DNA from 3 places in the Rhizobium sp. SVR5-2C genome. Region 3 is predicted to be linked to each of the others. Evidence: riboswitches for the same ligand, from Rfam matches in the RefSeq annotation. Region 3 holds a riboswitch; each other region holds the start of a gene.
The links. A riboswitch is a leader RNA that binds a small molecule or an ion and turns the genes downstream of it on or off. The one in region 3 is predicted to bind thiamine pyrophosphate.
Positions count from the first base shown of each region.

Region 1 (10,735 bases), on a different contig from region 3:
GTAGCCCGGCATCAGCGGCGGCAGAACCTGGCTCGCGGGTTCCGCACGGCCGTTGATGATGCGGACGATGCGGTCCTTGTTGATCGCCATGTTGACGGCCTGACGGACGCGGGCGTCGTCGAGCGGCTTGACCTGCGTATTGAGCGTCACATAGCCCGTCTGCATCTGCTGGCGGTCGACGATCATGCCCGCGAATTCCGGAGACTTCTTCATTTCCAGGAACTTTGCCGGCGGGATGCCGTCGCCGGCGATATCGACTTCACCCTTCTGCAGGCGCAGCAACGCTACCAGCGGCTCCTGGCCGATCTCGACCTTGTAGCCGTCGATCAGTGGACGCTCCTTGATGAAGTAGTCCGGATTGCGCTCGAAGGTGAGACTCTGGCCGACCGTCCAGTCCTTCAGGATGAAGGCGCCGGAACCGACCGGCTTCTTGCCGAAATCGCCGCCAGCCGCTTCGACCGCTTCCTTAGGCACGACGGAGGAGAAATTGAGCGCAAGCACGTTGAGGAAGGTCGCGTCCGGCTGGACGAGGTTGAACTGGATCGTGTGGTCGTCGACGACCACGATGCCTTCCATCGTCTCGGCCTTGCCTGATGTCATGGCATCTGCGCCGACGATCGAATGGAAGAAGCCGGCGCCGGGGCCTTGCGTCTTCGGATTGACGGCGCGCTCGATGGAATACTTGACGTCGGCGGCGGTGAGCTCGCGGCCGTTGGTGAACTTGACGCCCTTGTGGAGCTTGAAGGTGTAGGTCTTGCCGTCCGAGCTGACCTCATAGCTCTCGGCGAGCGACGGCTTCAGCTCGGTGGTGCCCGGCGTGTAGTCGACCAGGCGGGAGAACATGGCGTTGATCATCGACCAGTTCTGCCAGTCGTAGCCGATCGCGGGATCGAGCGTGGCGATATCGTCCTTGTAGGTGACGACGATGTTGCCGCCTTTGGCCGGGGTTTCGGCGGCGTGGGCCGAGACGGCCGGCGCCAGCGCGGTCGTGGCGAGCATTGCGGCGAATGCCGCCTGGCGTAGGAATGTCTTTTTCATCAGGGAACTCCTCTGTTGGTTTTTTGCTCGGTTATTGCGCGCGGATGCGCGGATCGATGAAGGGCGCGACGACGTCGGCAAGCAGGTTGCCGAGCACGATCGCCAGCGCCGAGACCAGCGTCACGCCCATGATGATCGGCACGTCGACCTGCTGGATGGCTTGCCAGGCGAGCTGACCGATGCCCGGCCAGCCATAGACGGCTTCCACCACCACCACGCCGCTCATGAACTGGCCGATATCGATGCCGATCATGGCGATGATCGGCAGGATGGCATTCGGCAGCGCGTGCCGGAAGAGAATGCGCCGCGAGGAAAGGCCTTTCGCACGGGCGGTGCGGACATAGTCCTGATTGAGAACGTCGATCATGGCGGAGCGCACCATGCGGGCGTACCAGCCGGCGCCGAGAACGCCGAGGGTCACGGCCGGCAGGACGACATGGTTGACCGTACCGAAGCCCGACATCGGGAACCAGCCGAGCGTGGCGGCAAAGACGTAGAGCAGGAGCAGGGCGACGACGAACTGCGGCGACGAGACGCCGACGAAGGACAGCATCATCACCGTGCGGTCGACAAAGCCGCCTCGCTTGACTGCGGCGATGACGCCGAAGGTAAGACCGAGCGCAACTTCGACGAGAATGCCGGCCGCCATCAGGATGAGCGTGGCGGGCAGGCGCGCGACGATCAACGGCAGTACCGCGGTCTTCTGTGTATAGGAGCGCCCGAGATCGCCGTTGATGAGCCCGCCGAGATAGTGGAGGAACTGGACGACGAGCGGCTGGTCGAGGCCCAGTTCATGGCGGATGGCTGCGACCGTCTGCGGCGTCGCACTGCGGCCCGCGATCAGCACGGCGGGATCGGCCGGCAGCGCGTAGAGCAGCAGGAAGGTGATGACGGCGACGCCAAGAAGAATGAGAACGGCCTGCACCAGCCGGCGAAGCATCAGGAACGCCATCTCAACCTCTCCCGCGCTGCGTCGGATCGAGGATGTCGCGGAGTGCATCGCCGACGAGATTGAAGGACAGCGCCGTCGCCAGAATGACGGCGCCGGGGATGAACACCAGCCAGGGCGCGTCCTGGAAATAGCTCTGGCTTTCGAAGATGATGTTGCCCCAGGACGGCTGCGGCGGCTGAACGCCGATGCCGAGGAAGGAGAGTGTCGCCTCCAGAAGCACGGTCGTCGCAATGCCGAGCGTTCCCCAGACGATGGCCGTGGGTATCAGGTGGGGCAGGATATGCATGAAGAGCACGCGCAGATGACCGGCGCCGAGTGAGCGTTCAGCCATGATGAAGTCGCGCTCGGCAAGGCCGCGTGTCTCGGTATAGACGATACGCGCGACCTGCACCCAGTTAACGAGCGCAATCACCATCGCGACGATCCATAAACTGGGCTTCAGGAGGGCTGCGAGCACGATCGCCAGCAGCAATGCGGGAAACGCCATCATCAGGTCGGTGAAGCGCATCAGCACGCTGCTTGCGAAGCCGCGGACATAGCCTGCGACGATGCCGATGAAGAGGCCGATCGTGACGGCAATGCCATTTGCCACGAGGCCGATGACCAGCGAGGTTCGGGCACCAAAAAGCAGGCGGGAAAAGAGGTCGCGGCCGAGCGTATCCGTGCCGAGCAGGAACTGTCCGCCCGGCGGCAGCGGCGCGCCCTCCAGCGACAGGCCGTCGAACATCTGCTCTTCCGGGCTGAAAGGTGCTATCAGCGGCGCGGCGATTGCCATCGTCACCACGACGACGACGACCACGAGGCCGATCAGGGCTGCAGGCTGGCGCAGCATGGCTTTGAGTACTCGCATCAGCCAACCTCCGGCAATGGTTCGGCGCCGCCGAGAATGAACGCGGCGATCTGCTCCATCGGCAGGCGCCGGCGCATGGCGCAATCGCGCAGGATCGCATAGGCGCGTTCCTCGTCGAGCCCGCGGGCCGTCATGAGTTTCTCAACGGCGGCATGGACCAGCGGACGAAGCCGCACGCGCTCTTCCAGATATTGCAGCCGTTCGGCATTGTTCTTGCGCTCCTGATAGATGGAGACGGCCATGACGAGCGCGGGATAGACGGCCGATGTTGCGATCGGCTTGGCGATGATTGCTCCAGCACCTTTTTCGAGTGCCCAGGCAATGCGGCCCGGTGCTTCGGAACCGAGCAATGCGACGACCGGGCAGGCCGGATTGGCGCCCGTCCATGGCAGGAGGTCGTCCCAACCCTGATCGGCATCGACAATCACGATCTGAGGGAGTTCGGCGGCGGAAAGCGGAGCCCACTGCAGCGTCGCGCGAATGCCAAGCAGGCGCAGTTGCCGGATCAGCCTTTCGGTGTTGCCATCTTCGCGGTGGATAATCGCGGCATGCCAGCCTGTAAAATTAGGGGTCTCTCTCATGACACCACCCGCAGCTTCGGCGGCGCCTGCTTGTCGCGCCTGGTGAGATAGGGGTCGGCGGCGAGCGGCGGGCGCGAGGCGATGACATCGAAGCCGTTGTTGGGATTGATGCGGCCGAGATGGAAGGGCAGCGCCGCATGATTGGTTTCGGGATCGATCGACAGCGCGCCGAATAGCGTCGGCCAAGTATTGGCGTAGAGTTCTCGGCGTACCGACGGGGGATCGTCGCTGCCTGCGGCGAGGATAGCTTCGGTGCAGAGCTTGACGGCTGTATAGGCACTGGCAAAGACGCTCGAGACGCGCCGTACACGGCCATATCGCTGAGCGACTCGGACTTTGAACGCGGCGTTCTCCGGCGTACCAAGATTGTCGAAATAGGAAGCGGCGCAAAGCTGCCCGACTGCCGCGCCGGCCGCGATTTCATCCAGCTCGCATTCCATCAGGTCGCAGCTGACGACCGGGCAATTTTCAGCACGGAATGCCGGGTCGCGAACCCCAAGCTGTTTGATGGCCTCCAGGAAGGCGTAACTAGAGGGGCCGATCAAATTGTTGAGAATGAAGCTCGGGCGGCGCTGCTCGATGTCCGCGACGATGCGCTCGACAGCCGTTTCCTCGAGTGGCAGGTAGCGCTCGCCGAGAACCTCGCCGTCGGCATTGCTGATAAGTTCGCGGGCGAGACGGTTCATCTCCCAGCCCCAGACGTAGTTCGCTCCAACGAGGTAGGGGCGGGCGCCGAATCGCGGGATGAGATGGTCGAAAAGCGGGATCAGATGCTGGTTCGGACAACCGCCGACATAGATGACATTCTCGTTGGCCTCGAAGCCCTCATAGGGGCACATGTACCAAAGGAGGCCATCGTGTTTTTCCACAAGCGGAATGACTTCCTTGCGGGCGGCAGACGTGATCGTACCGACGATGTGGCGGCATCCGGCACGCAGCAGGTGGCGGGCGCCTTCGAGATAGGCAGAAAGATCGGCGTGCGGATCGAAGAAGACCGGCTCGATCGTTTGCCTGCCTGCCGCGGCGAGCTCCTCCATCGCAAATTCCGCGCCGTCGCGCGCATCGCGGCCCATCGACCCGTAAGGGCCGGTCGTGGAGAAGAGGATGCCGATCTTCAACGTTTTATCCATGCGGAATCCAAAAAACAAAAAACCCCACGACGCGGTCCCATCGGTTGATGGGGCGTCATGAGGCGAAACTGCCCAGCGACTATCGAGGTCATGTAAGCGCGGAGGCAGTGCCTAATCCACAGGCGTGAATAAAATACCGGCAGTTCGGCTTGTCAAGGGCAGCGAGAACACGACTCATGGTTTTGTTGTCGAGGCAGGCAAGATGTTCCATTCGTCTTGACACCAGCGGCGCCCGATCCTAACCTTCACGCATTCACCAGGGGGGTCCCGGCAAGGGGCTGAGATACTGCTGACGTGCGCAGTGACCCGTTGAACCTGATCCAGTTCATACTGGCGTAGGGACGGTGCGAGCGCTCGAAAGGCTTTGGATTCCGCCAAGGAATCCGTGCCGGCGTCTTTCCATCATTCCGGCTGAGGACTGGGTCTCCAAATCGCAACTTGGAGCCTCAAACCATGAATATTGCCGCAAAAATTCCCACCCCGACCGTCACAACCGGCCCGCTGCCGGCATCGCGCAAGATTTACGTTCCGGGGGAGATTCACCCCGATATCCGGGTGCCGATGCGCGAGATCAGCGTTCACCCGACCTCGGGCGAGCCACCGGTCACCGTCTACGATTCCTCCGGCGCCTATACGGTCGAGGGCGCCGATATTCGCATCGAGGAAGGCCTGCCACAGCTTCGGCGGGACTGGGTCCTCGCCCGCGGCGACGTCGAGGCCTATCAGGGCCGCGATGTGCGCCCCGAAGACAACGGCTTTGCCAAAGGCGAACGTTTGACGCCCGAGTTTCCCGCCAAGCGCCAGCCGCTGCGCGCAACGAATGGCAAAGCGGTCACCCAGCTCGCCTATGCGCGCGCCGGCATCATCACGCCGGAGATGGAATTCATCGCCATCCGCGAGAACCTCGGCCGCAAGGCACAGAAAGAGGCCATGGTGCGTGATGGCGAGAGCTTCGGAGCCCATATTCCGGATCACGTCACGCCGGAGTTCGTCCGCCAGGAAGTGGCGGCAGGCAGGGCGATCATTCCCGCCAACATCAACCATCCGGAATCCGAGCCGATGATCATCGGCCGGAACTTCCTGGTGAAGATCAATGCCAATATCGGCAACTCCGCCGTCACCTCGTCGATGGCGGAAGAGGTAGAAAAGATGGTCTGGGCCGCGCGCTGGGGCGCCGATACCGTCATGGACCTTTCGACCGGCCGCAACATTCACAACATTCGCGAATGGATTATCCGCAACTCGCCTCTGCCGATCGGCACCGTGCCGCTCTACCAAGCGCTGGAGAAGGTCGAAGGCATTGCCGAGGACCTGACCTGGGAAATCTACCGCGACACGCTGATCGAGCAGGCGGAGCAGGGGGTCGACTACTTCACCATCCATGCCGGCGTCCGGCTCCACTACATTCCGCTCACCGTCAACCGCGTGACCGGCATCGTCTCGCGCGGCGGCTCGATCATGGCGAAGTGGTGTCTGCATCACCACCGCGAGAGCTTCCTCTACGAACATTTCGAAGAGATCTGCGATATCTGCCGCGCCTATGACGTCTCCTTCTCGCTGGGCGACGGCCTGCGCCCGGGTTCGATTGCCGACGCCAACGATGCCGCGCAGTTCGCCGAGCTCGAGACCCTTGGCGAACTCACGAAGATAGCCTGGGCGAAGGACTGCCAGGTCATGATCGAAGGGCCCGGCCACGTGCCGATGCACAAGATCAAGGAGAACATGGACAAGCAGCTCGCCGTCTGCGGCGAAGCGCCCTTCTATACGCTGGGGCCGCTGACAACCGACATCGCGCCCGGCTACGACCACATCACCTCCGGCATTGGGGCGGCGATGATCGGCTGGTTCGGCACGGCGATGCTCTGCTACGTTACGCCGAAGGAGCACCTTGGCCTGCCGGATCGCAACGACGTCAAGACCGGCGTCATCACCTATAAGATCGCCGCCCATGCAGCCGATCTCGCCAAGGGGCACCCGGCCGCTCAGGTGCGCGACGACGCGCTGTCGCGCGCCCGTTTCGAATTCCGCTGGGAGGACCAGTTCAACCTCTCGCTCGATCCCGAAACGGCACGTTCCTTCCACGATGAGACGCTGCCGAAGGAGGCGCACAAGGTCGCGCACTTCTGCTCGATGTGCGGCCCGAAATTCTGCTCGATGCGGATCTCGCATGACATCCGCGCCGAAGCGCAGAAGGAGGGCTTGGACGCTATGGCGGCTCGCTACCGGGACGGCGGCGATCTCTACATGCCGGTCGATGGCATCAAGCCTTCGGACGGCTGACATGCGCATGCTTGTCAAAGGGGCCGGCGTTGCCGGCCTCACGGTGGCCCATGAGCTTCGCACCCGCGGAGCCGAGGTTACCGTGTTCGACCAGTCTCCGGGATTCCGCCGTGCCGCATCGTGGCTGGCCGGCGGAATGCTGGCGCCCTGGTGCGAGCGGGAAAGTGCGGAGGAAGCTGTGCTCGTGCACGGCCTCGACGCAGCCGACCGGTGGGATGCGATACTGCCGACGGAAGTTCGAAGGAACGGCACGCTCGTGGTGGCGCCCGCGCGCGACCAAAGCGAGTTGCAACGCTTCGCTAGCCGCACTTCAGGTTACGAGTGGCTTCGTGAAGAGGATATTGCCTCGCTGGAACCGGCGCTTGCCGGGCGCTTCAGGCAAGGTTTGTTCTTTTCCCGCGAAGCGCACCTCGACCCGCGCCGAGCGCTGACGATGCTGCGAGAGAAACTGACGATGCAGGGTGTGTCGTTCGTCGGCGAGTGCGCTGACGAGCGCGGCTTCGACGACTGTGTCGACTGCACCGGCGCTGGGCAAATCGGAAAGACGGAGGGCCTGCGAGGCGTCCGCGGCGAAATGCTCTACCTCCAAACCCATGAGGTGACGCTCGACCGTCCGGTTCGTCTCCTGCACCCTCGCATTCCGGTCTATGTCGTCCCCCGTGGCGGCGGGCTTTTCATGATCGGTGCCACGATGATCGAGACCGAGTTCGATGGTCCGGTCTCGGCGCGCTCGTTGATGGAATTGCTGAACGCCGCCTATGCGCTGCACCCCGCGTTTGCCGACGCAACGGTTGTCGAAACCGGCGTCGGCATCCGGCCCGCCTTTCCCGACAACTTCCCCCGCGCGACCCGCGAAGGAAAGGCAGTCGTTGTCAACGGTCTCTATCGCCACGGCTTTCTGCTCGCACCGGCGATGGCCGCCAAAGCCGCGGATCTTGTCTTCAACCCAACTGGAAGGAATGCCCCATGAGACTGATCGTCAATGGTGAGCCTCAGGATATCGCCGCAACGACGCTCTCCGAAGTGCTGACGCTGATGGAATACGAGGGCGATTGGCTGGCGACCGCCGTCAATGGCGAGCTCGTTCACCGGGAGGACCGCTTGGCCCACAGCCTCAATGAGAACGACAGGATAGAAGTCCTGACGCCGATGCAGGGAGGCTGACCGATGCTGAACCTATACGGAACCGATGTTACGTCCCGCCTACTCCTCGGCACTGCCCGCTATCCTTCGCCGGCTATCCTTTCCGAGGCGGTGAAGCGATCGGGAACGGAGATCGTGACGGTCTCGCTGCGCCGGGAAGCCGCCGGCGGCCGAAACGGCGGCGCGTTTTTCGAGATGATCAGGGCGCTGGACGTGCGCGTGCTGCCCAATACCGCAGGCTGTCATGGCGTCTCGGAAGCGGTGCTGACGGCCAAGATGGCGCGCGAGGTGTTTGGAACCAACTGGATAAAGCTCGAGGTGATCGGCAATCACGATACGCTGCAACCCGATGTGTTTGGGCTCGTGGAGGCTGCGCGCATTCTCTCGAGTGAAGGCTTCGAAGTCTTTCCCTATACGACTGACGACCTCGTCGTTGCGGAACGGCTGATCGAAGCGGGCTGCAAGGTCCTGATGCCCTGGTGCGCGCCGATCGGGAGCGCCGCCGGGCCGCTCAACCCCTCCGCGCTTCGTGCGATCAGAGCGCACTTCCCCGATATACCGCTCATCGTCGATGCAGGCATCGGCCGGCCGTCGCATGCCGCAATGGTCATGGAACTCGGTTTCGATGCCGTGCTTCTGAACACCGCGGTCGCCGGTGCCGGCAACCCCGTCGAGATGGCCGATTCCTTCGCCAAGGCGATTGAGGCCGGAAGACTGGCATTCGGCGCCGGCATGCTGGAACCGCGCGACATGGCCGTGCCCTCGACCCCGGTTATCGGGAAGGCGGTGTTCGCATGAGGCTCGACCCCTTCTACCTGATCGTTGACAGCGCCGAGTTGATCGCTCGTCTCGTGCCGCTGGGCGTTAAGCTTGTTCAACTGCGCATCAAGGACCGTACGGAGGCGGAGATCCGCGTTGAGATCCGTACCGCAAAGGCGATCTGCTCCGCATATGGCTGCCAGCTGATCGTCAACGACTATTGGAAACTGGCAATCGACGAGGGATGCGATTTCCTCCATCTTGGCCAGGAAGACCTTGCTGAGGCCGATCTCAACGCGATCCGTGCGGCTGGCCTGAAGCTCGGCCTCTCGACCCATGACGAGGCTGAACTGGAGGCGGCGCTGGCGGCGGAGCCAGACTATGTCGCCCTCGGCCCCGTCTATCCGACGATCCTGAAGCAGATGAAATGGGCGCCGCAAGGCCTGGAACGGCTGCGTGAATGGAAGGCGCGGATCGGCAGCCTGCCGCTCGTCGCCATCGGCGGTCTCAATATCGATCGCATCGACGGCGTCTTTGCGCATGGCGCAGACAGTGCGGCCGTGGTGACGGACATCACGCTGCATACTGATCCGGAGGCACGTACCCGGCAGTGGCTGGAAGCCACGGCCAGATGGAGAGCCGCATTGCCCTCGTGACCGCAGCAAGGTACGCGGCTTAGCCGCGTCTAGATGTGCAACGCGTGGCCAAGCGCCTTGAGGGCGGCCTCCTGCACGCCTTCGCTGCGCGTCGGGTGGGCGTGGATCGTTCCTGCGATATCCTCGAGCCGCGCGCCCATTTCCATGGTGTGCGCGAACATGGCTGAAAGCTCGGAGACGCCGACGCCGACAGCCTGCAAACCGAGCACGAGATTGGTATCGGTTCGTGCCACGACGCGCACGAAGCCGTCTTCCGAATGCATCGTCATGGCGCGGCCATTGGCATTGAAGGGAAACTGGCCGACGCGGACGTCATAGCCCTGCGCGCGCGCCTCGCCGGGAGAAAGGCCCGCCGTCACGATCTCCGGGTCGGTGAAGCAGACTGCGGGGATGCAGCGCTTGTCCCAGGCGCGTTTACGCCCGGCGACGATCTCGGCCACCATTTCGCCCTGCGCCATGGCGCGATGGGCAAGCATCGGCTCCCCGGTGATATCGCCGATCGCATAGACGCCCCGCATTGAAGTTCGGCAGTGATCGTCGATGCGCAGGTAGGGTCCCGAACGATCGAGGTCCAGTTCCTCCAGTCCCGATCCCGAAGTTCTGGGCCTTCGTCCGACGGTGACCAGAATACGATCGGCGGGCAGCTGTTGTTCCTGGCCATCCGCTGTCTCGACCGCCAGCGCGCCGCCGTCGCCGGAGAGCCCTTTTGCCTTCGCCCCTGTCAGTATGCGGATGCCGAGTTCCCCCAACTTTCGCTGGACGGGGCGTACGAGATCAGCGTCATATTGCGGCAGGATCTGCGGCATGGCTTCGACGACGGTCACTTCGGAACCCAGCTTGGCAAAAGCAGTGCCGAGCTCGAGGCCGATATAGCCGGCGCCGACAACCACGAGCTTTTTCGGCAGTTCGGTCAGCGACAGCGCTTCGGTGGAGGAAATGACGCGGCCACCGAAGGGAAGGGCACTGAGTTCCACCGGCGCCGATCCGGTGGCGATGACGACGGTTTCGGCGCGGATGATCTGCGCGCCGGTCTCCGTTCCAACCTCGACGGTCTTGCCGTCGCGAAAGGTCGCCCGCCCATGAACCACCTTTACCTTGGCCTTTTGCAGCAGCGCCGAAACGCCGCCGTTCAGGCGGCCGACGATGCCGTCCTTCCACGCGATGGTCTTCGCAAGGTCGATGGCAGGATCCGCGACCCGGATGCCGATCGGGCTCTTGCCATTCGTCATGCTGCGCACGGCGGCAAATTCGTCCGCCGCATGGATAAGCGCCTTCGAGGGGATGCATCCGACATTCAGGCAGGTGCCGCCCGGCTTGCTTTCCTCGACGATCACCGTGTCGATGCC
Region 1 is NZ_JBNDHT010000048.1:4,345-15,079, reverse strand. Features, by position in the region: gene ACPYOI_RS15750 (ABC transporter substrate-binding protein) at 1-1,038, opposite strand, end outside; gene ACPYOI_RS15745 (ABC transporter permease) at 1,070-1,990, opposite strand; gene ACPYOI_RS15740 (ABC transporter permease) at 1,992-2,840, opposite strand; gene ACPYOI_RS15735 (ANTAR domain-containing response regulator) at 2,840-3,421, opposite strand; gene ACPYOI_RS15730 (transporter substrate-binding protein) at 3,418-4,551, opposite strand; TPP riboswitch at 4,800-4,911, shown strand; gene thiC (phosphomethylpyrimidine synthase ThiC) at 5,005-6,831, shown strand; gene thiO (glycine oxidase ThiO) at 6,833-7,801, shown strand; gene thiS (sulfur carrier protein ThiS) at 7,798-7,995, shown strand; gene ACPYOI_RS15710 (thiazole synthase) at 7,999-8,772, shown strand; gene ACPYOI_RS15705 (thiamine phosphate synthase) at 8,769-9,389, shown strand; gene lpdA (dihydrolipoyl dehydrogenase) at 9,419-10,735, opposite strand, start outside.
Region 1: it holds a riboswitch for thiamine pyrophosphate, as region 3 does, so the genes downstream of both, thiC (phosphomethylpyrimidine synthase ThiC) here and thiM (hydroxyethylthiazole kinase) in region 3, are expected to answer to the same signal.

Region 2 (10,735 bases), on a different contig from region 3:
ATCACGTCGGCCTGCAGTTCCTGCTGCCGGGAGAAGGCCGCGAGACGCAGCTTTCCGCGGGCCAGGGCCTGCTTGCCGGCAACGTCGCTTGACAGCACCTCGGCAACCACGCGGCTGGCAATGACTTCCGCCTCCTCGCGCTTCTGGCGCTCGATGCCGTGATTGGCGGTAACGTGGCCCATCTCATGCGAGAGCACAGCCGCGACTTCCGAAGCATCGTTGGCGAGTGCCAGCAGACCACGGGTCACGTAAAGATAGCCGCCCGGCAGAGCGAAGGCGTTGATCGCCGGCGAATTCAATATTGTGATCCGGTAGGACTGGCTGGGGTTTTCCGATACCGCCGTCAGCGCGCCGGCGATGCGGGCGACAAGGCGTTCGGTCTTCGCATCCTTGTACTCACCGCCATAGCTCGCAACGATACGCGGGTGCTCGCGCGCGCCCATGGCTGCGCGCGGATCGTTCTTTTGTACTTCGTCGACGATCTGCGGATTGGCAGAGGGCGAGACAGTTGGCTGATATGTTTGCTCTAGGATGGACTGGCAGCTACTGAGCGCTACCGCAGCCGCGGACAAGAGGAACGCACGGCGGCTCCACCTGGGGGTAGCGGAAAACACGTTACTGGAGGGCGCAGGGCGTTTCCACGTCGTCATGCTGTCCAGTCTAGCTCTCCGAGTCATCTTGCCTTTCGGCCGGTTTGCTGCGTGTCCGATCCGACCGATTCCAACGGGGTTCAACAGGCTTCCATCCCGGGTCTCGCACTGCGCAACGGGAATACCCGAGCCACTGCTGTAACTGATTTTCGTATCGGTTGCATAGCGAGACTCTGCGTAATTATAGCGCCTATGCTAACTCGCAACCGCAACGTAGTTAAGGAGTTTCTCTCGCTCCGATGAAATTGTGGCGAAAGTGCCATCACTGAGGCGAGATTCGTCAACCCTGCCGAATTTACCTTAGCGCGGGACGTCTTCGTGCGGGAGATAATCCGCAAGCGGTGCAGCAAGAGCGATCGTTCCCTTATCTATGGAAACACCGTAATCGGCAATGCGGCGCACCTCATTAGGATCGTGCGAAACGATAACGACCGTGTTGCCAGTTTCCTTGTGCAGGTCGATCAGCAGGTCCGCCATGCCGGTACGCAGGCCAGGGTCAAGGGCCGCAAAAGGTTCGTCCAGCAAGAGGACGGCCCGCTTGCGCACAAGTGCCCGCGCAAATGCGGCCCGCTGCCGCTCGCCGCCTGAAAGCGTTGCGGGCAAGCGCCTTTCGAAACCGGCGAGGCCAACCTTTTCCAGCGCTTGGGAGATGGTTCTCCGGTCTTCGACCCTAAGCCTCAGTGCAGGATCGATACCGAGCCCGACATTGGTCAGGATATCGAGATGCGCGAAGAGATTGTTGTCCTGGAAGACGACTGAGACCGGGCGTTCGGCGGGATGGGCTGCTGTTACGTCTCTGCCATGCATCAGCACGCGGCCGCTATCGGGCTTTTCGAAACCTGCGAGCAGATTGAGAAAAGTCGTCTTTCCGGAGCCGGACGGGCCGCTCACGGCAATGATCCGGCCTGCCGGGAGGTGGCAGTCGAATTGAAAAACGTGCGCGCCGAGCTTCAGCCGGACGTTCTGCATTGCGATCCCGGCTTGGTCAGCGGCCACCATTCTCGCTCCCTTGTTTTGACTGCCCCGCGGTTCCGGCGACGGTCAGCAGCAGGCAGATCATGCCGAGGATCAATGCAAGACCGTCGGCGTCGTTCGTCCGGTAGCTACCCATGCGGCTATAGACGAGCCAAGGCAATGTGACGAAGCCTTCGGAGCCAAAGAGCGCAACGGCGCCAAGATCGCCGAGCGAGAGCGCCATGGCGAATGACAGCGCAGTCAGCAGAGGCTTCCTCAACCCCGGCCAATCGATAAGTTTCCATCGCGCGGTGCCAGTAATGCCCAGGCTTGCCACCAGTTTCTGCGTCCGGCGCTGGTGCACGACATAGGCCGGCTCCAGCACTCGCATGACAAAGGGCAGTGCCATCAGCATGTTGATGAGAACGACGATCAGCGGCGCGAAACGCGACGCATCGCCGAAGGGTCGAAGTGCCATGAACCATCCGGTCGCGAGCACAACCGGCGGCACCAGCAGGATCATCGCCGAGGCGCTGCCCATGGCTGTGAAAAAGGACTTGCTGGCAACGCCGCGGCGCCGCGCCGAGGCGATGGCATGCCGGGCGCGAATGATGGCCATCGATAGGATGATGGAGAGCAAAGCCGCCGAAAGCGAAATCGCGAAGCTCATTCCCGCTGACCGCCAGAAGATCTGTTCCCTCAGCAGCTTCAAGAGATCGGCGCGCAGCCCCGCCGTGATGACAGAGACGAGCGGAAGGCCGAGAAAGAGCACGGCAATCAATAAAATCAGGGCGTCGGTCACTCTTGCGCTCCCGCCATCCAGCCGCTTGATGTCCTTCCCTGTGGTCAAGCCTTCATCCGCGGCGGGCGGAACAAAGGACATTGCGCCGAGGATCATCGCGGTCAGCGCGATCTGCAGGAGTGACAGAGCGATTGCGCGGCCAGGATCGAAATCGAAGCGCAGCGACTGATAGATCGCAACCTCGATCGTCGTCGCGGCCGGCCCGCCACCGAGGGTCAGGACCAACGTAAAGCTGGTGGCACACAGCATGAAGATCAGCCCGGCGATCCCGGCGATGAGTGGGCGGATCGCCGGCCATTCGATGAAGCGGAAGATTGAAGGCGGGCGCATGCCGAGACTGCTTGCCATCAGCCAGTATTCCGATGGTACTCGCTCGAGACCGGCGAGCATCAGCCGGCAGGCAAGCGGCAGATTGAAGAAGACGTGAGCGAGGAGAATGCCGGTCAACCCATAGATGCTCACGGGTTCGGCAAGTCCAAGCTGCATCAGCAGCGCATTCAGCAGCCCCTGCCTGCCCCATATGCCAATCAGTCCCAGCGCGCCGATCAGCACGGGCAGCCCCATTGGGACCGCCATCAGACGAATGATCCAGATGCGGCCGGCAAAATGCGGCTGGCGGGCGAGCGCGCGTGCGACCGGGATCGCAAGGATGATGGAAAGCGCGGTTGAAAGCAGTGCCTGCAGCACTGTAAAGCGCAGCACCCGGAGGATATACGGGTCGAGAAGAATGCCGGCGACGGCTGATCCGCCACCGGCAAGAAGCAACGAGAACGCTGCGAGGCCGACGAACAACCCGATGGCGGCGAGGCCGACCGCCCCGCCGGTCAATGCACGTTGTCGCTCGGCCGCGGTCTGCAGCATCAGTTCATGCTCATGGCCGTAAGCCACTCGTCGATCCAGACCTTGCGGTTCCGGGCAACCTCGTCAGGGCTCATCAGAAAGGTCTTGGAGGGCTTGACGAGTTTATCGAAGGCATCCGGCAACGGCGCGGAGGTGGCGGAAACCGGCATCATCCAGTTGTTCGTCGGGATCGTATCCTGGAAGCCGGGCGTCACCATGAATTTCAGGAAGTCGCGGGCGAGATCCTTGTGCGGCGCGTTCTTCAGCAGGCCTGCGACTTCGATCTGGATGTAATGACCTTCCGAAAACGCAGCGGCCTGATAGCGATCGGTATTTTCGGCGACCATGTGATAGGCCGGAGACGTGGTGTAGGAGAGAACCATCGGAGCTTCGCCCTTGGTGAACAAGCCGTAAGCCTCCGACCAGCCAGGCGTCACCGTCAGGATGCGGTTCTTCAGCTTAGCCCAGGCTTCCGGCGCCTTGTCGCCATAGACGGCCTTAACCCAGAGCAGCAGGCCGAGGCCCGGCGTGGAGGTTCGCGGATCCTCGATGACGAGCTTTTGCGAAGGATCGCCCTCGACCAGATCCTTCATGCTCTGCGGCGGGTTCTTGATCGCCTGGGTGTCGTAGACGATGGCGAAGTGGCCGTAGTCGTAGGGAACGAAGACATCGTCCTTGAAGCCACCAAGCACCTTCAGCGCACTTGCATCGATACCGCTTGCGTCGAAGAGGCCGGTCTCCTTGGCTTCGGTGATGAGGTTGGTGTCGATGCCGAGCACGACGTCGGCTTTGGTTGAGGCGCCTTCCAGCTTCAAACGCGAAAGCAATGCGACGCCATCGGCGACGCTGACGAAATTGATCGTGCACCCGCATGTTTTCTCGAAAGCTTCCTTGACCTTCGGGCCCGGTCCCCATTCGGACGTGAAACTTTCATAGGTATAGATGGTGAGCGTCTTTTCCGCAGCGTGAGCGGCCGTCAAGCCGAGTGTCGCGGCGAAGAATGCTGCGGTCAGCGAAGCGATGATCGATGTGCGGCCGGACATGGCGCGCCTCCTCCTTGGTTTCGTTTGAGCGGGAAAAGGGCGTTGCCGAATGTCACGCGTCTAATCCCTCCGCCGGTGTTAACCGGATCAGGTTCCGCGGGTTGGCTGTAAGCCTCTCAGCCGGGTGTCCTTGCGGACATCCTGCACCCCGTTAGAGCGTCGGCAGATGTATCGCCATGAAGGCTTTATGACAAGGGCGAAGGGCGCCCTTGCAACTATTCGGCGGCTTCCGCGGCCGCTGTCGAATTTGCCGCTTTGCTCTCCGCGCGCGGGAGCTGAACCGGCTTTAGCATGACCGCTGCCAAAAGGCCGATAAGGGCGATGGCACAAGAGGTCATGAAGAGCGGCGAGAAAGCGGCGGCATAGGCATCGGCGACGGCTTGGCGGCTTGCTTCGGGGAGGGCTGCCAGCATCTTCGGCGTCAGCTCCGTGATATTGGCAACCCCTGGAATGGATTGCCCGGCATTGGAGAGTTGCGAAGCGATGATTGCACCGTAGATCGAAATTGCGATCGACGCGCCCCCCATGCGCGACAGTGTCACCGAGCCAGTCGCCGCGCCAACGTCACGCGGCGGCGCGGCATTCTGCACCCCGATGACCGGCACCTGCTGAGCAAGACCGATGCCGATGCCATGCAGCGCCAGGATCGCGCCGATCAAGGCAATCGGTGTTCCCGCATGGACCTGCGAGATCAGAGCAAAGGCAATCGCGCTGCAGCTGAAGCTCGCAATCGCGAAGGGCTTGTAGCGCCCGGTTATCGAGATGATGCGCCCGGCGGAGAGCGAGCCGCAGACCAGCCCAGTCGTCAGAAGAACGAAGAGCAGCCCGGCTTGCGAGGGCGAGAGGCCGGTCGTCGTCTGCAGAAAGAGGGCAAAGTAGTTCACCATGCCGATTGCTATGCCGCCGCTCATAACGGAGATCACCAAGAGCAGGCTGAAGACGGGATTGCGAAAAAGGGTCAAGGGAACGATCGGCTCCGGTGCGCGGCGCTCGACGAAGATCCAGGCAATGGCACAGACGATGCCGAACCCAACAATGGCGAGGCTTAGCGGCGAAATGAGGGAGCCGAAAAGCTCGCTGCCATCGGCCGTCATCACGATGCTGGTGGTCGTCAGCGCCAAGAGGATGGCGCCGGCATAGTCAATTTTCGGGCGACGCTGCGGCTTGCGGTAGGGCAGCATGAGCGCAAGGCCCACGAGGACCACAAACCCGATCGGCACGTTGACCAGAAAGATCGAACGCCAGCCGAAAAGCTCGCTCATCATGCCGCCAAGCACCGGTCCGATGGCGCTGGAGGCCATCAGGGTGAGGCTGGAATAGCTTTGGTAGCGGGCCCGTTCGCGCGGTTCGAAGAGATCGGCGTTGACGGCGAAGATCGAAACCATGATGCCGCCACCGCCGAGCCCCTGCAGAACGCGCGCCGCGATCAGGGTATTCATGGAGACGGCCAAACCGCACACGGCGGAGCCGAAGGTGAACAAGGCAATCGCCGCCATCATCACATATTTTCGGCCGAAGAGATCGCCGAGCTTGCCGTAAACAGGCATGACGGCGCTGAGCGACAGCAAATAGGCCGAGCCGATCCAGCCGAAGCGTTCGAGATGGCCGAACTCGCCGACGATCGTCGGCAACGCCGTGGATACGATCTGATTGTCGAGCATCGCCATGAACATGGAGATCATTAAAAAGAAGAAGAGGATGAGCCGCCGCCGGTGATCGGTCACGAGCGGTGCGGGCGCTAATTGCATATTCATGAGGAAACTTTCTGGCTTTGATTAGCAAATTTATGTGCTATTAGCATATAAATGTCAATGACAGATGAGTGACATTTGCATATTCTCATCTGCCACAAGCTCTGTTATGATTTGCGAATGAATGAAACCATGACCAGACCTGCCGAACTCGACCAGGATTCGCCGGATGCCATCGGCGTGCCGCGCATAGGCCGCAGCATGACTCGCCTGCGCCTGATGACCGGCCGCCGGCTGATCGGAAGATTAGCGATAGAGAGTGTGGCGCCCGGTCTCGAACTCTCGCACCTCGATGTCCTCGACGCGCTCCGCCGGACCCAGACGACCGGCGAAGTCACGGTTGGTACCATCGCCGAGATGCTGCGCATCGATCCGTCGCGTGCCAGCCGCATCGTCGCAGATATGGTCAGCCGCAACGTGCTTCGCCGCAAAGCGTCCCAGGCAGACGCGCGGCGCATCATCGTCGTCTTGACCCCGCTCGGACAGCGGCTCCTTTCGGAGATCCGGGCACAGAAATTGTCGTTCATTTCGGAGATTGTCGCCGACTGGCCGACGAAAGATGTCGAAGACTTTGCGGCGCTCTTCGAGCGTTTCATCGACGGCTATGAGGAGGTCTTCCTGTCGCGCGACAAGGACACGCCCGGCTGATCACTGCCCCTTTCCCTTGACCCCCGCTTTGCGCTATGGGCAATGCCCATGAGCCAATCCATCTTCACGATCCTGCTCGGCGGTGAACTCATCCTGACCGAACGTCTGCGCGGCGCCGTCCTCGGCAGCCGCTTTATCGCGGCCGATGGCGGCATGCGACATGCGGCAGCGCTTGGTGTGGTGCCTGAGCTTTGGGTGGGAGATTTCGACTCCACGCCGGCCGATCTTGCAGGCGCTTTTCCGGATGTTCCGAGGCAACCCTACCCGACGGCCAAGGCTGCCACGGACGGCGAGATCGCGGTTTCCGAGGCGATCGCGCGCGGTGCCAGACGGCTGGTCCTTGCCGGGGCGCTCAGCGGCGAGCGTTCGGATCACGCGCTGCAGCATCTGCTCTATGCCGTCAGCCTTGCCGAACAGGGCTTCGACGTTCTGCTCACCTCCGGAAAGGAGGAGGCCGTTCCGCTTCTTCCCGGCTCGATGGAGATCGACCTGCCGAAGAGCAGTCTTTTTTCGGTATCCGGCTTCAGCGAGCTTCGGGGTCTCCACATCGAGAGCGCGCGCTATCCGCTCGCGGATTTCCATCTGCCCTTCGGCTCCTCGCGCACCATCTCCAACGTCGCGGAGGGAAAGGTTCGTTTCACGCTCGGCAGCGGCCGGGCGATCGTCCTAGCTCGTCCTTATGATCTTTCCGGAGTCTGATTTTTGGCCCCCCCTATCCTGAAACTCGACAACATCTTCCTGAGCTTCGGCGGAACGCCCCTCCTTGCGGGCGCGAACCTGCAGGTCGAGCCCGGCGACAAGATCTGCCTGGTTGGGCGCAACGGGTCGGGCAAATCGACCCTTCTGAAGATCGCTGCAGGAATTGCCGAAGCGCAATCGGGCGAGGTTTTCCGTCATCCTTCCTCGACCGTGCGCTACCTGGAGCAGGCCCCTGACTTCGCCGGGTTCACGACGGTGCAGGCTTATGCGGAAGCCGGTCTTGGACCGGGGGACGACCCCTATCGTGTGGCCTATCTTCTCTCGCATCTCGGCCTCACCGGCGAAGAGGAGCCGAATAGCCTGTCCGGCGGTGAAGCCCGCCGTGCAGCGCTGGCCCGCGTGCTGGCGCCAGAACCGGATATCCTTCTGCTTGACGAGCCGACGAACCATCTCGACCTTCCGACCATAGAGTGGCTGGAAGGAGAGCTTCAGAAGAGCCGCAGCGCGCTCGTATTGATCTCGCACGACCGCCGCTTCCTCGAAAAGGTTTCAACGGCAACCGTCTGGCTCGACCGCGGCACGTCGCGGCGCCTCGACAGGGGCTTTGGGCATTTCGAAGCCTGGCGTGATCAGGTGCTCGAGGCTGAAGAACTGGAACAGCATAAGCTCGGCAAGGCGATCGAGCGCGAGGAGCACTGGCTGCGCTACGGTGTGACCGCCCGGCGCAAACGCAATATGCGCCGCCTCGGCGAACTGCAGACCATGCGGTCGCAGTATCGCGGCCACAAAGGACCGCAGGGCACGGTCCAGGCCACCGCTTCCGACGCGCAGGAATCCGGCAAGCTCGTCATCGAGGCGGAAAAGATCACCAAGACATTCGGCGATCGGCTGATCGTCGCGCCGTTCTCGATCCGCGTTCATCGTGGCGATTGCATCGGTCTCGTCGGGCCGAATGGCGCGGGCAAGACAACGCTGCTCAAGATGCTGACCGGTCAGCTCTCGCCGGATAGCGGAACCGTGAAGCTCGGAACCAATCTTGAAATCGCAACGCTCGACCAGAAGCGCGAGGACCTCAATCCGGAGGATACGCTTGCGAACTATCTGACCGACGGACGCGGCGAGAACCTGCTGGTGAACGGCGAGCAGCGTCATGTGACCGGCTATATGAAGGAGTTCCTCTTCCAGCCGGAGCAGGCACGCACGCCGATCAAGAACCTGTCCGGCGGTGAGCGTGCGCGGCTGATGCTGGCCCGCATCCTTTCGCGGCCGACCAATCTCTTGATCCTTGACGAGCCGACCAACGATCTCGACATCGAGACGCTGGACCTGCTGCAGGAAATCGTTGCTGGTTTTCCCGGGACCGTCATCCTTGTCAGCCACGACCGCGATTTTCTCGACCGGACAGTGACCTCGACCATTGCGCCCGCCGTTCCCGATGCGCCCGATGGCCGGTGGATCGAATATGCGGGCGGCTATTCCGACATGCTGGCGCAGCGCAAGGGCGCCATGGAGGAGCGGCGCAAGGCGGAGAAAGCCGCAGAGAAGCCGAAGGCCGAGGCGACGCAGGCTGCCGAAGCGCCGAAGGCCAAGGGGAAGCTTTCCTTCAAGCAGAAGTTCGCGCTCGACAACCTGCCGAAGGAGATGACCAAGGCCGAAGCCGAGATTGCCAAGCGTGAAGAGAAGATGGCGGATCCGAACCTCTTCACCAAGGATCCAGCCACCTTCAACAAGCTCGCAGCCGAAATGGAAAAGCTGCGCGACAGCCTGACGAAGATGGAAGAGGAATGGCTTGAGCTCGAGATGCTCAGGGAAGAGCTCGAAGGCTAAGCTCTCACATTTCCTTGATTCGCCGGTAGCCGGCAGCAGGCCTAGAGTTCGCCGCGGCAGCCGGGGATATGCCGATCATGGCGACGAGGAAAAGTTATATGTCTAGAAGGCTCTATTCCGGAATTTTCGCAGTGGCAACCGCCGGTGCAATCACCCTTTGTGCAGCTCAATATAGTCAGGCCGCAGACACGCAGCGTGTCCGCATTCGTGGCTCGATCGAAAGCCTCAGCGGCGATACGCTGATGGTCAAGACGCGCGAGGGCGGCGAACAGAAGATTGCGATGAAAGCCGGCTGGAAAGTCAGCGGCATCAAGCCTGCGTCGGTCGATGACATCAAACCAGGCGACTTCGTCGGCGTCGGCTCCATGCCGAAGAGCAATGGTCCGAACGATGCAGTCCAGGTGCTGATCTTTCCGGCTTCGATGAAGGGCACCGGGGAAGGCGACCGCCCCTGGGACGCGAAACCGAATAGCGACATGACCAATGCAACCGTCAGCAACGCGGTAAAGGCCGTTAACGGCCACACCATCACCCTAGCCTGGCAAGGCAAGGAGAAGACGATCTCCATTCCCGACGGAACGCAGATCGTCACCCTAGCGCCAGCGACCAAGGATGACCTCAAGCCGGGTGCGGGCGTTATCGTTAGCGCGGAGAAGGCATCCGACGGCAGTGTTTCCGCTGGCCAGGTGTCCGTCGGGCTGAGCGGCATTACGCCAATGTAAGCTTCTAGCCTAGAGCACCCGAGCAGGCTTGGCCGGCCTGCCGGCGCCCGCCTTTGGCGGAGCCAAAACTTCCGTCTTCGCAGTGAGCGCCTCCAGATGCAGGACGCGCGGCTGCAAGACTTCCATGTAGATTTCCGACCGGCCGATATAAATGATCGTCATATCGGGCAGGTCGGCCAGCAGGTTCGTCAGCGTCGACTGCCATTCCGGCTCCAGGCCTTCGAGCACTTCGTCGAAAACCACCCAGCGCGGGCGGGCCAGGAGCAGACGGGCGAAGCCGATTGCCTTCTGCTCGTCTGCCTCCAGGGTCTTGTCCCACCGGGCCCGCGTGTCGAGCCGTCCTATGAGGTGGTGGAGACCGGCTTTTTCGAGTGCTGCCTTGACGGCATCGTCCTCGTAGGCCGTTGCCGGTTCAGGGAAGGACAGGGCTTCACGCAGCGTGCCGCCCGGTATATAGGCCACTTCCGGAACGAACAGGATGTCCTTGGCGGGCGGCAGCCCTATCTTGCCGTTGCCGCAGGGCCAGACTCCGGCGAGTGCCTGGAACAGCAGTTTGCGGTTCACGTTGTGATCGCCGTTGATCATGACCTTCTCGCCAGCCTTGATCGTGACATCCTTCTCGCGGACGGCAAAGCCGCCGCAGTAATCGATTTCCTCTCCGAGCTTGGCGGCGATCCTGACGTTCTTGAGGGTCAGCGTATCGGCGTTATCCTGGTAGGCAATGACATTCTTCGGATTGAGCGGCTCGTCCATTCCCTGCAGGGCATAGCGGAAATCAGTCACGCGCATCAGCGTGGCA
Region 2 is NZ_JBNDHT010000025.1:24,205-34,939, forward strand. Features, by position in the region: gene ACPYOI_RS09840 (M48 family metalloprotease) at 1-677, opposite strand, end outside; gene ACPYOI_RS09845 (thiamine ABC transporter ATP-binding protein) at 951-1,649, opposite strand; gene thiP (thiamine/thiamine pyrophosphate ABC transporter permease ThiP) at 1,636-3,267, opposite strand; gene thiB (thiamine ABC transporter substrate binding subunit) at 3,267-4,289, opposite strand; TPP riboswitch at 4,337-4,450, opposite strand; gene ACPYOI_RS09860 (MDR family MFS transporter) at 4,505-6,043, opposite strand; gene ACPYOI_RS09865 (MarR family winged helix-turn-helix transcriptional regulator) at 6,161-6,688, shown strand; gene ACPYOI_RS09870 (thiamine diphosphokinase) at 6,731-7,387, shown strand; gene ACPYOI_RS09875 (ABC-F family ATP-binding cassette domain-containing protein) at 7,391-9,214, shown strand; gene ACPYOI_RS09880 (hypothetical protein) at 9,313-9,936, shown strand; gene ACPYOI_RS09885 (ABC transporter ATP-binding protein/permease) at 9,946-10,735, opposite strand, start outside.
Region 2: it holds a riboswitch for thiamine pyrophosphate, as region 3 does, so the genes downstream of both, thiB (thiamine ABC transporter substrate binding subunit) here and thiM (hydroxyethylthiazole kinase) in region 3, are expected to answer to the same signal.

Region 3 (10,735 bases):
GAAGGATCTCTTCGACATCGAAGGGATCGCAACGACGGCAGGTTCGAAGGTTTTGGCAAGTGCCGCACCCGCCGCGCAAGACGCAGCAGTCGTCACTGCGCTGAAACAGGCGGGGATGATTGCCCTCGGGCGAACGAATATGAGCGAATTCGCTTTCTCCGGTCTCGGCATCAATCCGCATTACGGCACGCCGCACAACCCTCACGGAAAGGACATGCCTCGTATCCCGGGTGGGTCGTCCTCGGGTGCGGGCGCCGTCGTCGCTGCTGGCCTCGCGCCGGTCGCGATGGGAACCGACACCGGCGGGTCGGTACGTATCCCGGCTGCCTTCAACGGCGTCGTGGGCTACAAGGCCACCCGTGGCCGCTATGCCATGGATGGCGTCTTTCCGCTTGCCAAGAGCCTGGATTCGCTCGGTCCGCTCTGCCGAACGGTCCAGGACGCGGTCTGGATCGACGCTGCAATGCGCGGCCGTACGGCGCCGGAGGTGCGCGCCCGTTCGCTGAAGGGCATCGAGATTGCCGTTCCGCAGAATGTGGTCTTCGATGGCGTCGAGCCGGGAGTGGCGGCTGCCTTCGATGCGGCGATGGAACGCCTAGTAAAGGCAGGCGCCGTCATCAGCCGTGTGGAAATGCCAGCATTCGACGAGATATTGGCAGCAATGGCTCGACATGGAGCGCTGGTGACCGCGGAAGCCTTTGCGCTGCATCGCGACCGCCTGTCCGGGCCGGAAGCCGCCGATATGGATCGGCGCGTCGTCATGCGCACGCGCCTCGGCGATAAGACCTCAATGCCGGAGTACATAGCGATCCTGGAACTGCGCGAGCGGCTCATTGCTGAAAGCCAGCGCCTGATCGGTGACAGGCTGGTGGCGTTTCCTTCCGTCGCCCATGTGGCTCCGCCGATCGCACCCCTTGAGACGGATGACGATCTCTTTGTTGCGACAAATGCCAAGACGCTGCGTAACACGATGCTTGGCAACTTTCTCGATTGGTGCGGAGTATCGATCCCCTGCGGCACCGGCGATGCGGGAATGCCGGTCGGCTTCCTGTTGTCGGCGCCGGCCAATTGCGACGAAGCGCTGCTCGGCGCGGCGCTTTCGGCTGAAGCGACAATTCGTGGAGATTTCATTTGAAGTTCCAAGGCTTCGTTGCCTAGGATGCGGGCGATAGAGGAGGGCGGGGATGCCGGAGGATTTGCCGAGTGACCGTTTCGTGGCGCGCCTGCGGAAATCATTCATCGAAGAGAAGACTGGCAATACGCTCTCTTGAGCGTTGAAGGGAGAATGGCATGACGGAAGTATCGGCAATCGACGGCTTTGCAGAGAAGATCAGGACGGGCGGGCATGGCGGCCTGCTTTCCGCCTGGGTCGGAATACCCGAACCTATGTTTGTCCACCACCTCGCGCAGGAAGGCTTCGATTCCGTCGTTTTCGACATGCAGCATGGGATGTGGGACATGGCATCGGCATCGAATGCCGTCGGTCAATGCCGTTCCGCCGGAAAGCCCGCGATCGCCCGTATCCCGGTCGGCGATTTTGCCGTTGCGTCACGTCTTCTTGACGCCGGCTGTACCGGTATCATTGCTCCGATGGTCAATTCGGTCGCAGACGCGCAGGCTTTGGTCAAGTTCACGAAATACCCGCCGCTCGGCGAGCGTAGCTGGGGACCGACGCTGGCGCTCAACCACATGAGGCTTTCGGCGGATGAGTACCTTCGCACGGCCAACCAGCTGACACTCACAATTGCCATGGTGGAGACACGGGCTGCCCTTGAGGCGGTCGACGGCATTCTTGGTGTCGAAGGCATCGACGGCATTTTCGTCGGACCTGCCGATCTTTCGATCGCGCTCTCAAATGGGGCAAAGCTTGCGCCGGATACCGACGAAATCGACAGAGCGCTGGCGCATATCATCGCCCGCTGCCGCGCCCACAAGAAGTTTGTATGCGCCTTCGGCAGCGATGGCGCACGCGCGGGCGCTTTGCTGAAACTTGGCTGCGATCTTGCGATACCAAGTGCGGACACAGCGCAGTTGCGCAGCGGCGCCGCCAGATCGATTGCTGCTGCCCGGACATTTGCTGCCGGCGGCTGAGCAGCTACCTGACGGCTAGCCAGATTACATGCCGCGCGCCACCGCGTTTGCCGTTGGCGCGCGTGTTGACCGCGTCCACCGAAAATCCGCTGTCGCGCAGCCTGCGGGTAAAGCCCGGATCGGGCGCCGAGGACCAGATCGCAAGCACGCCGCCGGGACGAAGCGCGTGGCGAGAGGCACGGATGCCGTTGAAATCGTAGAGCCGGTCGTTGGATTTGCGGGTCAGTCCATCCGGGCCGTTATCGACGTCGAGCAGGATTGCGTCGAAGCTCACGCTCGCCGAATGGATCACTTCGCCGACATCGCCCTGCTGGATCAAGACTCGCGGATCGTCGAGACATCCCTTGAAAACGTCTGCCATCGGACCGCGAGCCCAGGCGACGACCGCCGGCACCAGCTCAGCAACAACCACCTCGGCATCTGCCGGCAGGACAGCAAGTGCGGCCCGGAGCGTGAAGCCCATGCCGAGGCCGCCGATGAGAACTCTCGGGTGTTTCCGGCTCTTGATCCGCTCATAGGAAAGGGTTGCAAGCGCTTCCTCGGAGCCGCTGAGACGGCTGTTCATCAACTCGTTGGACCCGAGCATGATGGAGAACTCGCCACCTCGTTGCTTGAGGCGCAATTCCCCACCCTCCCCGGGGATGGTCGCGGAGTCGAGCTGTATCCAAGGTAGCATAGCGGCAATGCCTCACGTAAATTCGTGCCCCCCTAGCATGAAACGCACGCTAGTGAGACACAAATTGACGTAGGGGCACCGCAGCGGCTGTTTTTCCTAGTCAGGGGCAAGCCTGGCCGTAGCGGCTGGTCTTGGGCGCGACACCACGCTTCGGCGGCGGGCAACGGGCGGCATCCAACCTGTCGCGCGGTATGACGACATCGATACTGCCCGTCGGCATGGTATCGATGGGGAAGGCGAGCCGATTCATGGAGTCGTATTCCGGCGAGGTGCCGAGAGGGGGAGTGCCGTCGAAGCGGCCTGTATAATCCATGCCCGTATTGGATTGCGCCAACACGGGACCAGCTATGCCGAGAAAGACAATCGAAGTCACCGCGATGATCGTGCGCATGATCAAATTCCTCCCAGGTTGATCAACCCGGCGAGAATATCACAAACGGCCCGTTTGTTCCTGCATCTTCGATCACATCAGCGGGAGTGTTTCCCTTGGAAGCCAGCGGGTTCAGCGCGCCGCCCAATTGGCGCCGCGCCGGAAGATCGGCGTCCTCTCAAGCAAGAGTGCGAGACCGGCGGTATGCAGGCGCTCTAGCCGAAGACAAGTCCACCGTCGACGATGAGGTTTTGGCCGGTTACGGCGCGTGCCCAGGGGCTTGCGAAGAAAAGGACCGCATCGGCCGCTTCTTCCGGTGTCGTGACGCGGCGAAGCGGCGTGCTCGCTGCGATCAGATCGAAGACGGCCCCAGGGGTGGCACTGCTTGCATCCGTTGTGCGCAACAGCCCCCCGGAAACCATGTTCACCGTGATGCCGAGCGGTCCGAGCTCAGCCGCCGCCGTCCGCGTCAGCGAAAGCAATGCGCCCTTGGCGGCCGTGTAGTCATGATAGGGTACTACCGGGTTCTGGAAGAGGTTGGTGCCGATCGTGACAAGGCGGCCGAAGCCCGCGGCAGCCATCGCTGGACGGGCGGCCTGAATGAGGTTCAACGCGCCTTTCACCGCGGTGTCGAGCTGCGAGGTCATCCCCTCCCAGGTGATCTGGTCGAGTTTGGGGCGGGCATCGCCGTTGAAGCTGAAGTCCGCGAGTGCGTTGTGAACGATCGTCGTCGGCGCGCCGAAGGCCGCAGTGACGTCGTCTACGAGCTGTTTCACCTGGCAGGCATCGCGGACATCCGCCTGGAATGCTCTCGCCCGGCTGCCAAGCTTCAAGGCAAGCGTCTCGGCTTCCTTTCCGCTGGCGCGATAATTGACGGCAACCTTTGCGCCTTCGCGAATGAAAGCCGTTGCGATTGCGGCACCGAAGCCGCGTCCGGCGCCGGTGACGATGACTGTCTGCTCGCTGATCGGCAGGCTCATTTGAATATCCTTTTACTTCCAGAGCTGATGAAAATGCTGAACCGGACCGTGACCCTCGCCGACGCTAAGCGAATCTGCCGAAGCAACGGCCTCAGCCAGGTAGTGCTTGGCCGTGGTCACGGCATTTTTCAGCAGTGCACCCTTTGCCAGTTCGGCGGCAAGCGCGCTCGACAGCGTGCAGCCGGTGCCGTGGGTGTTCTTCGTAGGGACCCGCGATGCCTCGTACCAGGTGATGCCGTTTTCGCTCGCGAGCACATCGGGGCTCTCCGCGCCCTCAAGATGTCCGCCTTTGACGAGAACGGCAGCGGGGCCGAGGGCGCGAAGCCTTTCCGCTTGCAGCGCCATGGCCTCACGGGTTTCGGCCGGCCTCTCTCCAAGAAGGGCTGCCGCTTCAGGCAGATTGGGGGTGAGCAGCGTTGCGAGCGGCAGAAGGCGGCTCTTGAGGACGTCGATCGCCGTAACGTCGAGCAGGGCCGCACCTCCCTTGGCGATCATCACCGGATCGAGGACAACGGGAACGCCGCGGTGCGGCGAAAGCGCATCGGCGACAGCTTCGGCAATCGGCGCATTGGCAATCATGCCGATCTTGACAGCATCGACGCGGACATCGGCGAAGACCATGCGGATCTGTTCGGCGACGAATTCGGGCGGGACGAGATGGACGCCGGAAACGCCGCGCGTATTCTGCGCCGTCAACGCCGTCAGAACGGCCATGCCGTAGGTACCTCGCGCAGAAAAGGCCTTGAGATCAGCCTGGATGCCTGCGCCGCCCGAAGGGTCGGAGCCGGCGATGGAAAGAACGTTGTAGATCATGCGCCTGCCTTTCTGATGGCTTCGGCAATGCCGGCAGCGGCTTGCCGCGGATCGGGCATCCCACAGATGGCGGAAACCACCGCGAGGCCCTTGGCCCCTGCCGCAAGGACCGGACCGGTATGGCTCGCCTTGAGGCCGCCGATCGCGACTGCCGGTACGGGGCAGGCTTTCACCAGCGCCGCCAATCCGTCGATGCCGATCGGCGGCTCGTGATCCGGCTTGGTCGATGTGGCGAAGACAGGGCCTATGCCGGCGTAGTCGATGATCGCGGGATCGACGGCCGCCGCCAGCTCTTCGGTTTCGACCGAAAGACCAAGGATCATCGATGGGCCAATGCGCTCACGGGCGTTGCGGGCGTGCATGTCGTTCTGGCCGACATGCAGTCCATCCGCACCGATCGCAATTGCGGCTTCGACGTCGTCGTTGACGATCAAAAGCGCGCCCGTTCCGGTAAGCGCCGCTTTCAGTGCCCTGCCGGTCTCGATCATGCTTGCCGTAGCGGCATGTTTGTCCCGAAGCTGTACGATGGTCGCCCCTCCGGAAACTGCGGCGCGGGCCGTTTCGACCATGCCGATGCCGGCGCAAAGGTCTCGATCGAGAACGAGATAGAGAGAAAGATCGAAGCGCTTCATGCCGCCGTCACCCGCGCTTCCGCATCAAGCGTCGCAGCGTCCAACCCAGCAAGCGCGTCAAGGAAACGCCATCCGAAAGAGCCCGGACCGTCCGCCCGGGCTGCAGCCTTTTCGCCTGCGACCGCAAAACTGGCGAGCGCCGCCACGGTGGCGTCGAAAGGTTCATCAGGGACCGTCGCGGCGAAGGCCCCGACGAGGCAGGTCAGCGAGCAGCCGAGAGCCGTAACTTGTGGCATCAGTGGCGATCCGCCCGCAATTCGACAGGCCCTCGTTCCATCGGTGACGAAATCGACCGCTCCGGTGACGGCTACTACGCTGCCGTATTGTCTGGCGAGGCTGCGCGCGGCCTCTTCCGCCTGCTCGACCGGGTCACGGCTGTCGACGCCCTGGCCGCGGCTCTCGCCGCCGCCGAGCGCGATGATCTCCGACGCGTTACCTCGAATGATCGCCGGCTTCAGGTCCAGAAGCAGCGCCACGGCTTGCCGGCGGAAACCGGTTGCATAATGGGCAACCGGATCGAGAACCCAAGGCTTGCCGTTTGCTACCGCCGATCTGGCCGCATTTTGCATACCCTTCAGCCAATTCGCGGACAGCGTTCCGATGTTGATGGTCAGCGCGCCGGCGATCGCGGCAAACTCGCCGGCTTCCTCTTCGGCATGGACCATGGCGGGGGAGGCGCCTGCGGCGAGCACAACGTTGGCCGCGATATTCATCGCGACATAGTTGGTGATGCAATGAACGAGCGGCGCCGAAGCGCGCATTGCTGCAAGGAGTTTTCCAGGCGAGTTTTGTGTCTGCATTTTGCCCCTTTTCCGACGGGGCAAAGACGCGTGGAGCCTGGCCAACAAGAAGAAAGGGGCTCCGAGCGACTCCCTCCGCCGGCATGATCCGGTTCAGGTTCGAAGGGTGCTTCTCAGCCCGTCTTGCAACGAACGCCCCTGTCTCTCACTGCGATCTTCATCGCAGACAAACGCCCGGCTGTCACCTCGAAAATGTGCATGCCTGCTCTGTGAACGTGGAGCCGGCACCAATATGGCCCAGGGCTGTCGGATTGACGGAAGCGCTGGCTGCGTAGTCCGGTTGCGAGAGAGCCCGATACATTCAGGTTCTGTGAACAGGGTCTATCCAGCGCACCTCTTCGGGCTTTTCCGCAGGCTCGATGTCCAGATTCACGACGATGGGCTCCTGGCCGGAGCGGACAATCACGCACTCGAGCATGTCATCGCGGCTGGCGTTGATTTCCTGATGCGGAACATAAGGCGGGACGTAGATGAAATCGCCGGGGCCGGCCTCTGCGACGAACTCGAGATTCTCGCCCCAGCGCATCCGCGCCTTGCCTTTGACGACATAGATAATGCTCTCGAGATCGCCGTGATGGTGCGGGCCTGTTTTGGCATTGGCATGAATTGTCACCGTTCCGGCCCAGATTTTTTCCGCACCGGCACGCGCTTGGTTGACCGCGGCCGCGCGGTTCATGCCGGGTGTCTGCGCCGTATTCGGATCGAGCGAATTACCCGGAATCACCTTCACCCCCTGTTCGCGCCAGTCGATAGGTCCGTGCTCGTGGTCATGCGACATATTCTTCTCTCCGTGTTATGAAAACAGGCTCCAATGACGCGAAACAAGAGGCCTAGCCAGGCACCAAGGCGGAGATGCCCTGCTGGGCTAGCACGTGGTGGCCCTCTCCGGCTTGCTTAAAGGCCGTGAAGCCTGCGTCTCGCAACTTGTGCTTAATGGTACATGCATTGATGCGCCGCGTGTCAACCTCACAGGGAATGGCGTTCTGACATTTTTCGGAAGTGATCGGGGCTAACCCGATTAGGTGACGATACTTCGCTCTCAGGTAATTTAGAATAGTCTGGACGGCGGAGGAGTTAGCGATGAACTCAAATGATGTTACATCGGCTGGCGAACTCAGTGAGCCCACATATGCTCACGAGCAGCCTACAGGCGCGTCATTCTCCCGGTCTATCGAGTCATATGCATTTTTCGCGGCGATATTTTTCTGCTCGATGAATTACTTCCGAACTGATTACGTATATTTCACCGTCGCTGACCTGGCTTTCCTGGTTTGCTTCTCGTTTGCCGCCATAAACGGGCATATCGCGATCGATTCCCTCGGCAGACAGAGTACAGCGGTTTGGTGCTTCGGGCTTGCTTTGCTGCTTCTAGGACTGATGGCAAGCAGCATCGCAAGCCCAGCGCCGGATCGCGGGCTTATCGTCGTTCTGCAATATTTTTATGCCTATTTCATCATACTGCTCGTGTTGGGGGGAAGGTCCTACGAAGAACTCGTCACCGCCGCGAAACTCTACGTTCTTTCGATAGTCACCATTTGCCTTCAAGGCATCTATCTCATTCACGTCGTAGGAGCGAAGAATACGCAATTCGTCAGCGGAAACGGGCGTTTCAGCGGTTTCATGGAGAGGGAGAACGAATGCGCCGCCGTAATCGCACTGGCGGTCCCAATCCTGTTCCTGCTCGTGTCGTTGGGCAAGATCAACAGGCTTGTCGCGTTCGTTGCGTTCGCCCTCCTGGCATATGGCCTTCTCCTGACCGGCTCGAACACGGGACTTCTTGGCTTCGGCATCGGCATCGGCATCTACCTTTTGTTCAATCTGACGTGGAGAAGGGCTGTGCTTGCCGCAGTGTTCTGCCTCGGCGTGCCACTGATCGTGGAAACACAGATGCATGACTATCTGCCGACAGTTTTCCAAAGGCGCGTGCTGAGCGCCGTTGAGACGGGAGATATCACTCAGGCGGGAACATTCGGCTATCGCATTCAACTCATGCAGGAGGCGTCCGGTCACCTGAGCGAGACGCTCCTGCTGGGTTTCGGAGCGGACCAGTACAGAGAATTCAGTTTCATCGGGCAGCCGGTGCATAATGTTTATCTGCTTCTCTGGACGGAAGGTGGTTTGATCGCTGCGCTCGGCTTCGTCGCGATGTGCCTGAGCGTCATCGGACCGGCAATCAGCGCGGCGCGACTGAAGGGCGGCCTTCGGTACGCGATTTGTATCTTCGCGACACTCGCGGCGCTTTTGGCGATGGCGAATGGGATGCCGCACATGTATGGACGCTTCTGGCCGGTTCCGCTGCTTATACCTGCCGTTCTGGCGCACGCCTTCGTCAGGCAGTCGGAGGATGCTTAGTCCCTTAGCGCTCGTCGCGACGAGCGCGGAGCGCTGCAAGGCATGTATCGAGATCGAGGAGACTTGAGATCACCGCATGGGCCCCATGGTCGGGAATCGAGTGTTCCCGCATATGGATGCGCCCCACGCGCGCAATCTGGATCGTCCACCAACCCAGCTGCCTTGGGGCGATAAAATCCTTTGACGGATTATCGGCGATGTAAACCAGATCCGAGGGCGGCACGCCGGACCATTCCTGCACGGCTTCGAACGCTCTTGGATGCGGCTTCCAGAACTCGCGGCCCCAAGCGTCCGTATAGATGATATGGTCAATAAACTCCTCAAGCTTCAGCGCGTTGACCTTTGCCATTTGTGTTGCGACATAGCCATCGGTTATGAGGGCAGTCCGACCACTCCGTGCGGGATTGCAAAGATATTGCCGTGCATCAGGGGCGAGGGCGATGCGGGGAAGATGGTGCCGGTAGACCTCGACCATTTTGTCGACGAGCGACTGATCGCAGGCCACGCCCGCAGCGGCAAGTGCCTCGTCGAACACGCGTGAACGCCTGCCTGCAGCGAAGATCGCGTGGCAGTAATCGGCAAAGTTCGTGACTCCCACCTCCTGCTCCAGCCACGCGGCCGCTGTCTCAAACCCGCTCCTTGCGAATTCGCTTTCGAGATAGAGCGTGTCATCCAGATCAAAAACGAGGACGGCGTGTGTCTCACTCATCTGCGCCATCCACAAAGATCGCTTGGTCGTAACGCAGCATCAGCGCGCCGGCCCGCCAATCATTATGACAGCTCGGTGGCAGGCCCGAGACTTCCTCAAGCAGCCATTTGGCAAATCGTGCTCCGGCATAATCGGCCAGTGGATAGCCGCCTCCGAAACGCGCGTTAATCTCGATGACCTTCGGCCCCAGGGCTGCATCATCGATGATTTGAAAGCAGAACACGCCTCTCAGTTCCGGCAGAGCCCCAACGATACCGTGAGCGATGACGGCATGTTCCGGATGGCGTTCGGTGATGCCTTTTTCAACCTCGCCGGCCCTGATGCGAATGCGGCGATGTGTGATCACCGTTTGCAAGCTGCCGCGAGCATCGATGAAGGCGTTGACCGTGTATTCCGGGCCCGTGAGGTTTTCCTGCGCAATCATGGGCTCGCTGACCTTGGCGGGCAGCTCATCGGGTGAGGCAACAATCCTGATCGCCCGGCTGGCGCTTCCGGACCTCGGCTTCATAAAGATCGGCCATGACCATTCGCCGGCCGCGACGAAGTCTTCAAGCGCAACGGTACGGGGAACGGGGACGCCGGCCGCCCCGAGCACGGCTATCGTCGTGAGTTTGTCGCGAACGATGTCGATCACCGCCGGGGGGCTCACATGAACGCGGCAGCCGAAGGCCGCGAAATCCTCGAACGCATAGGCGAGCGGCAGGAGTTCTGGGTCGATCGTGGGAATAACGAGATGAATGTGCTCGCGGGATGCTATCTCCTGCAAAGCAGGAACGAACCCGGCGTCGCCGACAGCCGGAACTGCATATCGCGCATCGGCAGAGCGGCAGGCAGCACTCATGTCGGGTTCGAGGTCGGACGCGACGACCCTCAGCGAGATTCCCATTTCTTTCGCTGCCTTTCGAAAGCACTCAATGAGCGCGACCCTTCGGCCAGCGGACGAGATCAGGATGCTGATCGCTCCCGACGTCATTGGCATATCCCTTCAATCATCCGTGCCTTCGGCGCTTCGGCAGAATGACGACTGCTGATTTCGTTCAAGCAGAGAGGACGCGCCGCAGGTGACTGTGCATCGGCGGCCGGGGTTTACGGGGCCGCCAGCTGTTGACGTCTATACACCTGCCGTCGCCACACATGACGAGGAACCCGCAGTCGCTCACCGCTTGGATCTGTCCGGGAAGGCCGATATATCGATCCGGGTGGGGGAATAGCTCGGCCGCGTCTATGTAAATTCTCTTGCCTCCGCTATGCGTAAAGGCGCCAGGATAGGGATCTCCTACTGCCCGTATGAACCGCACAATATAGCTTGCGG
Region 3 is NZ_JBNDHT010000074.1:6,364-17,098, reverse strand. Features, by position in the region: gene ACPYOI_RS20590 (amidase) at 1-1,135, shown strand, start outside; gene ACPYOI_RS20585 (HpcH/HpaI aldolase family protein) at 1,291-2,091, shown strand; gene ACPYOI_RS20580 (spermidine synthase) at 2,096-2,767, opposite strand; gene ACPYOI_RS20575 (hypothetical protein) at 2,868-3,158, opposite strand; gene ACPYOI_RS20570 (3-oxoacyl-ACP reductase) at 3,353-4,117, opposite strand; gene thiD (bifunctional hydroxymethylpyrimidine kinase/phosphomethylpyrimidine kinase) at 4,130-4,930, opposite strand; gene thiE (thiamine phosphate synthase) at 4,927-5,562, opposite strand; gene thiM (hydroxyethylthiazole kinase) at 5,559-6,362, opposite strand; TPP riboswitch at 6,416-6,512, opposite strand; gene ACPYOI_RS20550 (cupin domain-containing protein) at 6,664-7,140, opposite strand; gene ACPYOI_RS20545 (O-antigen ligase family protein) at 7,740-8,714, shown strand; gene ACPYOI_RS20540 (HAD family hydrolase) at 8,719-9,423, opposite strand; gene ACPYOI_RS20535 (ATP-grasp domain-containing protein) at 9,416-10,396, opposite strand; gene ACPYOI_RS20530 (methionyl-tRNA formyltransferase) at 10,461-10,735, opposite strand, start outside.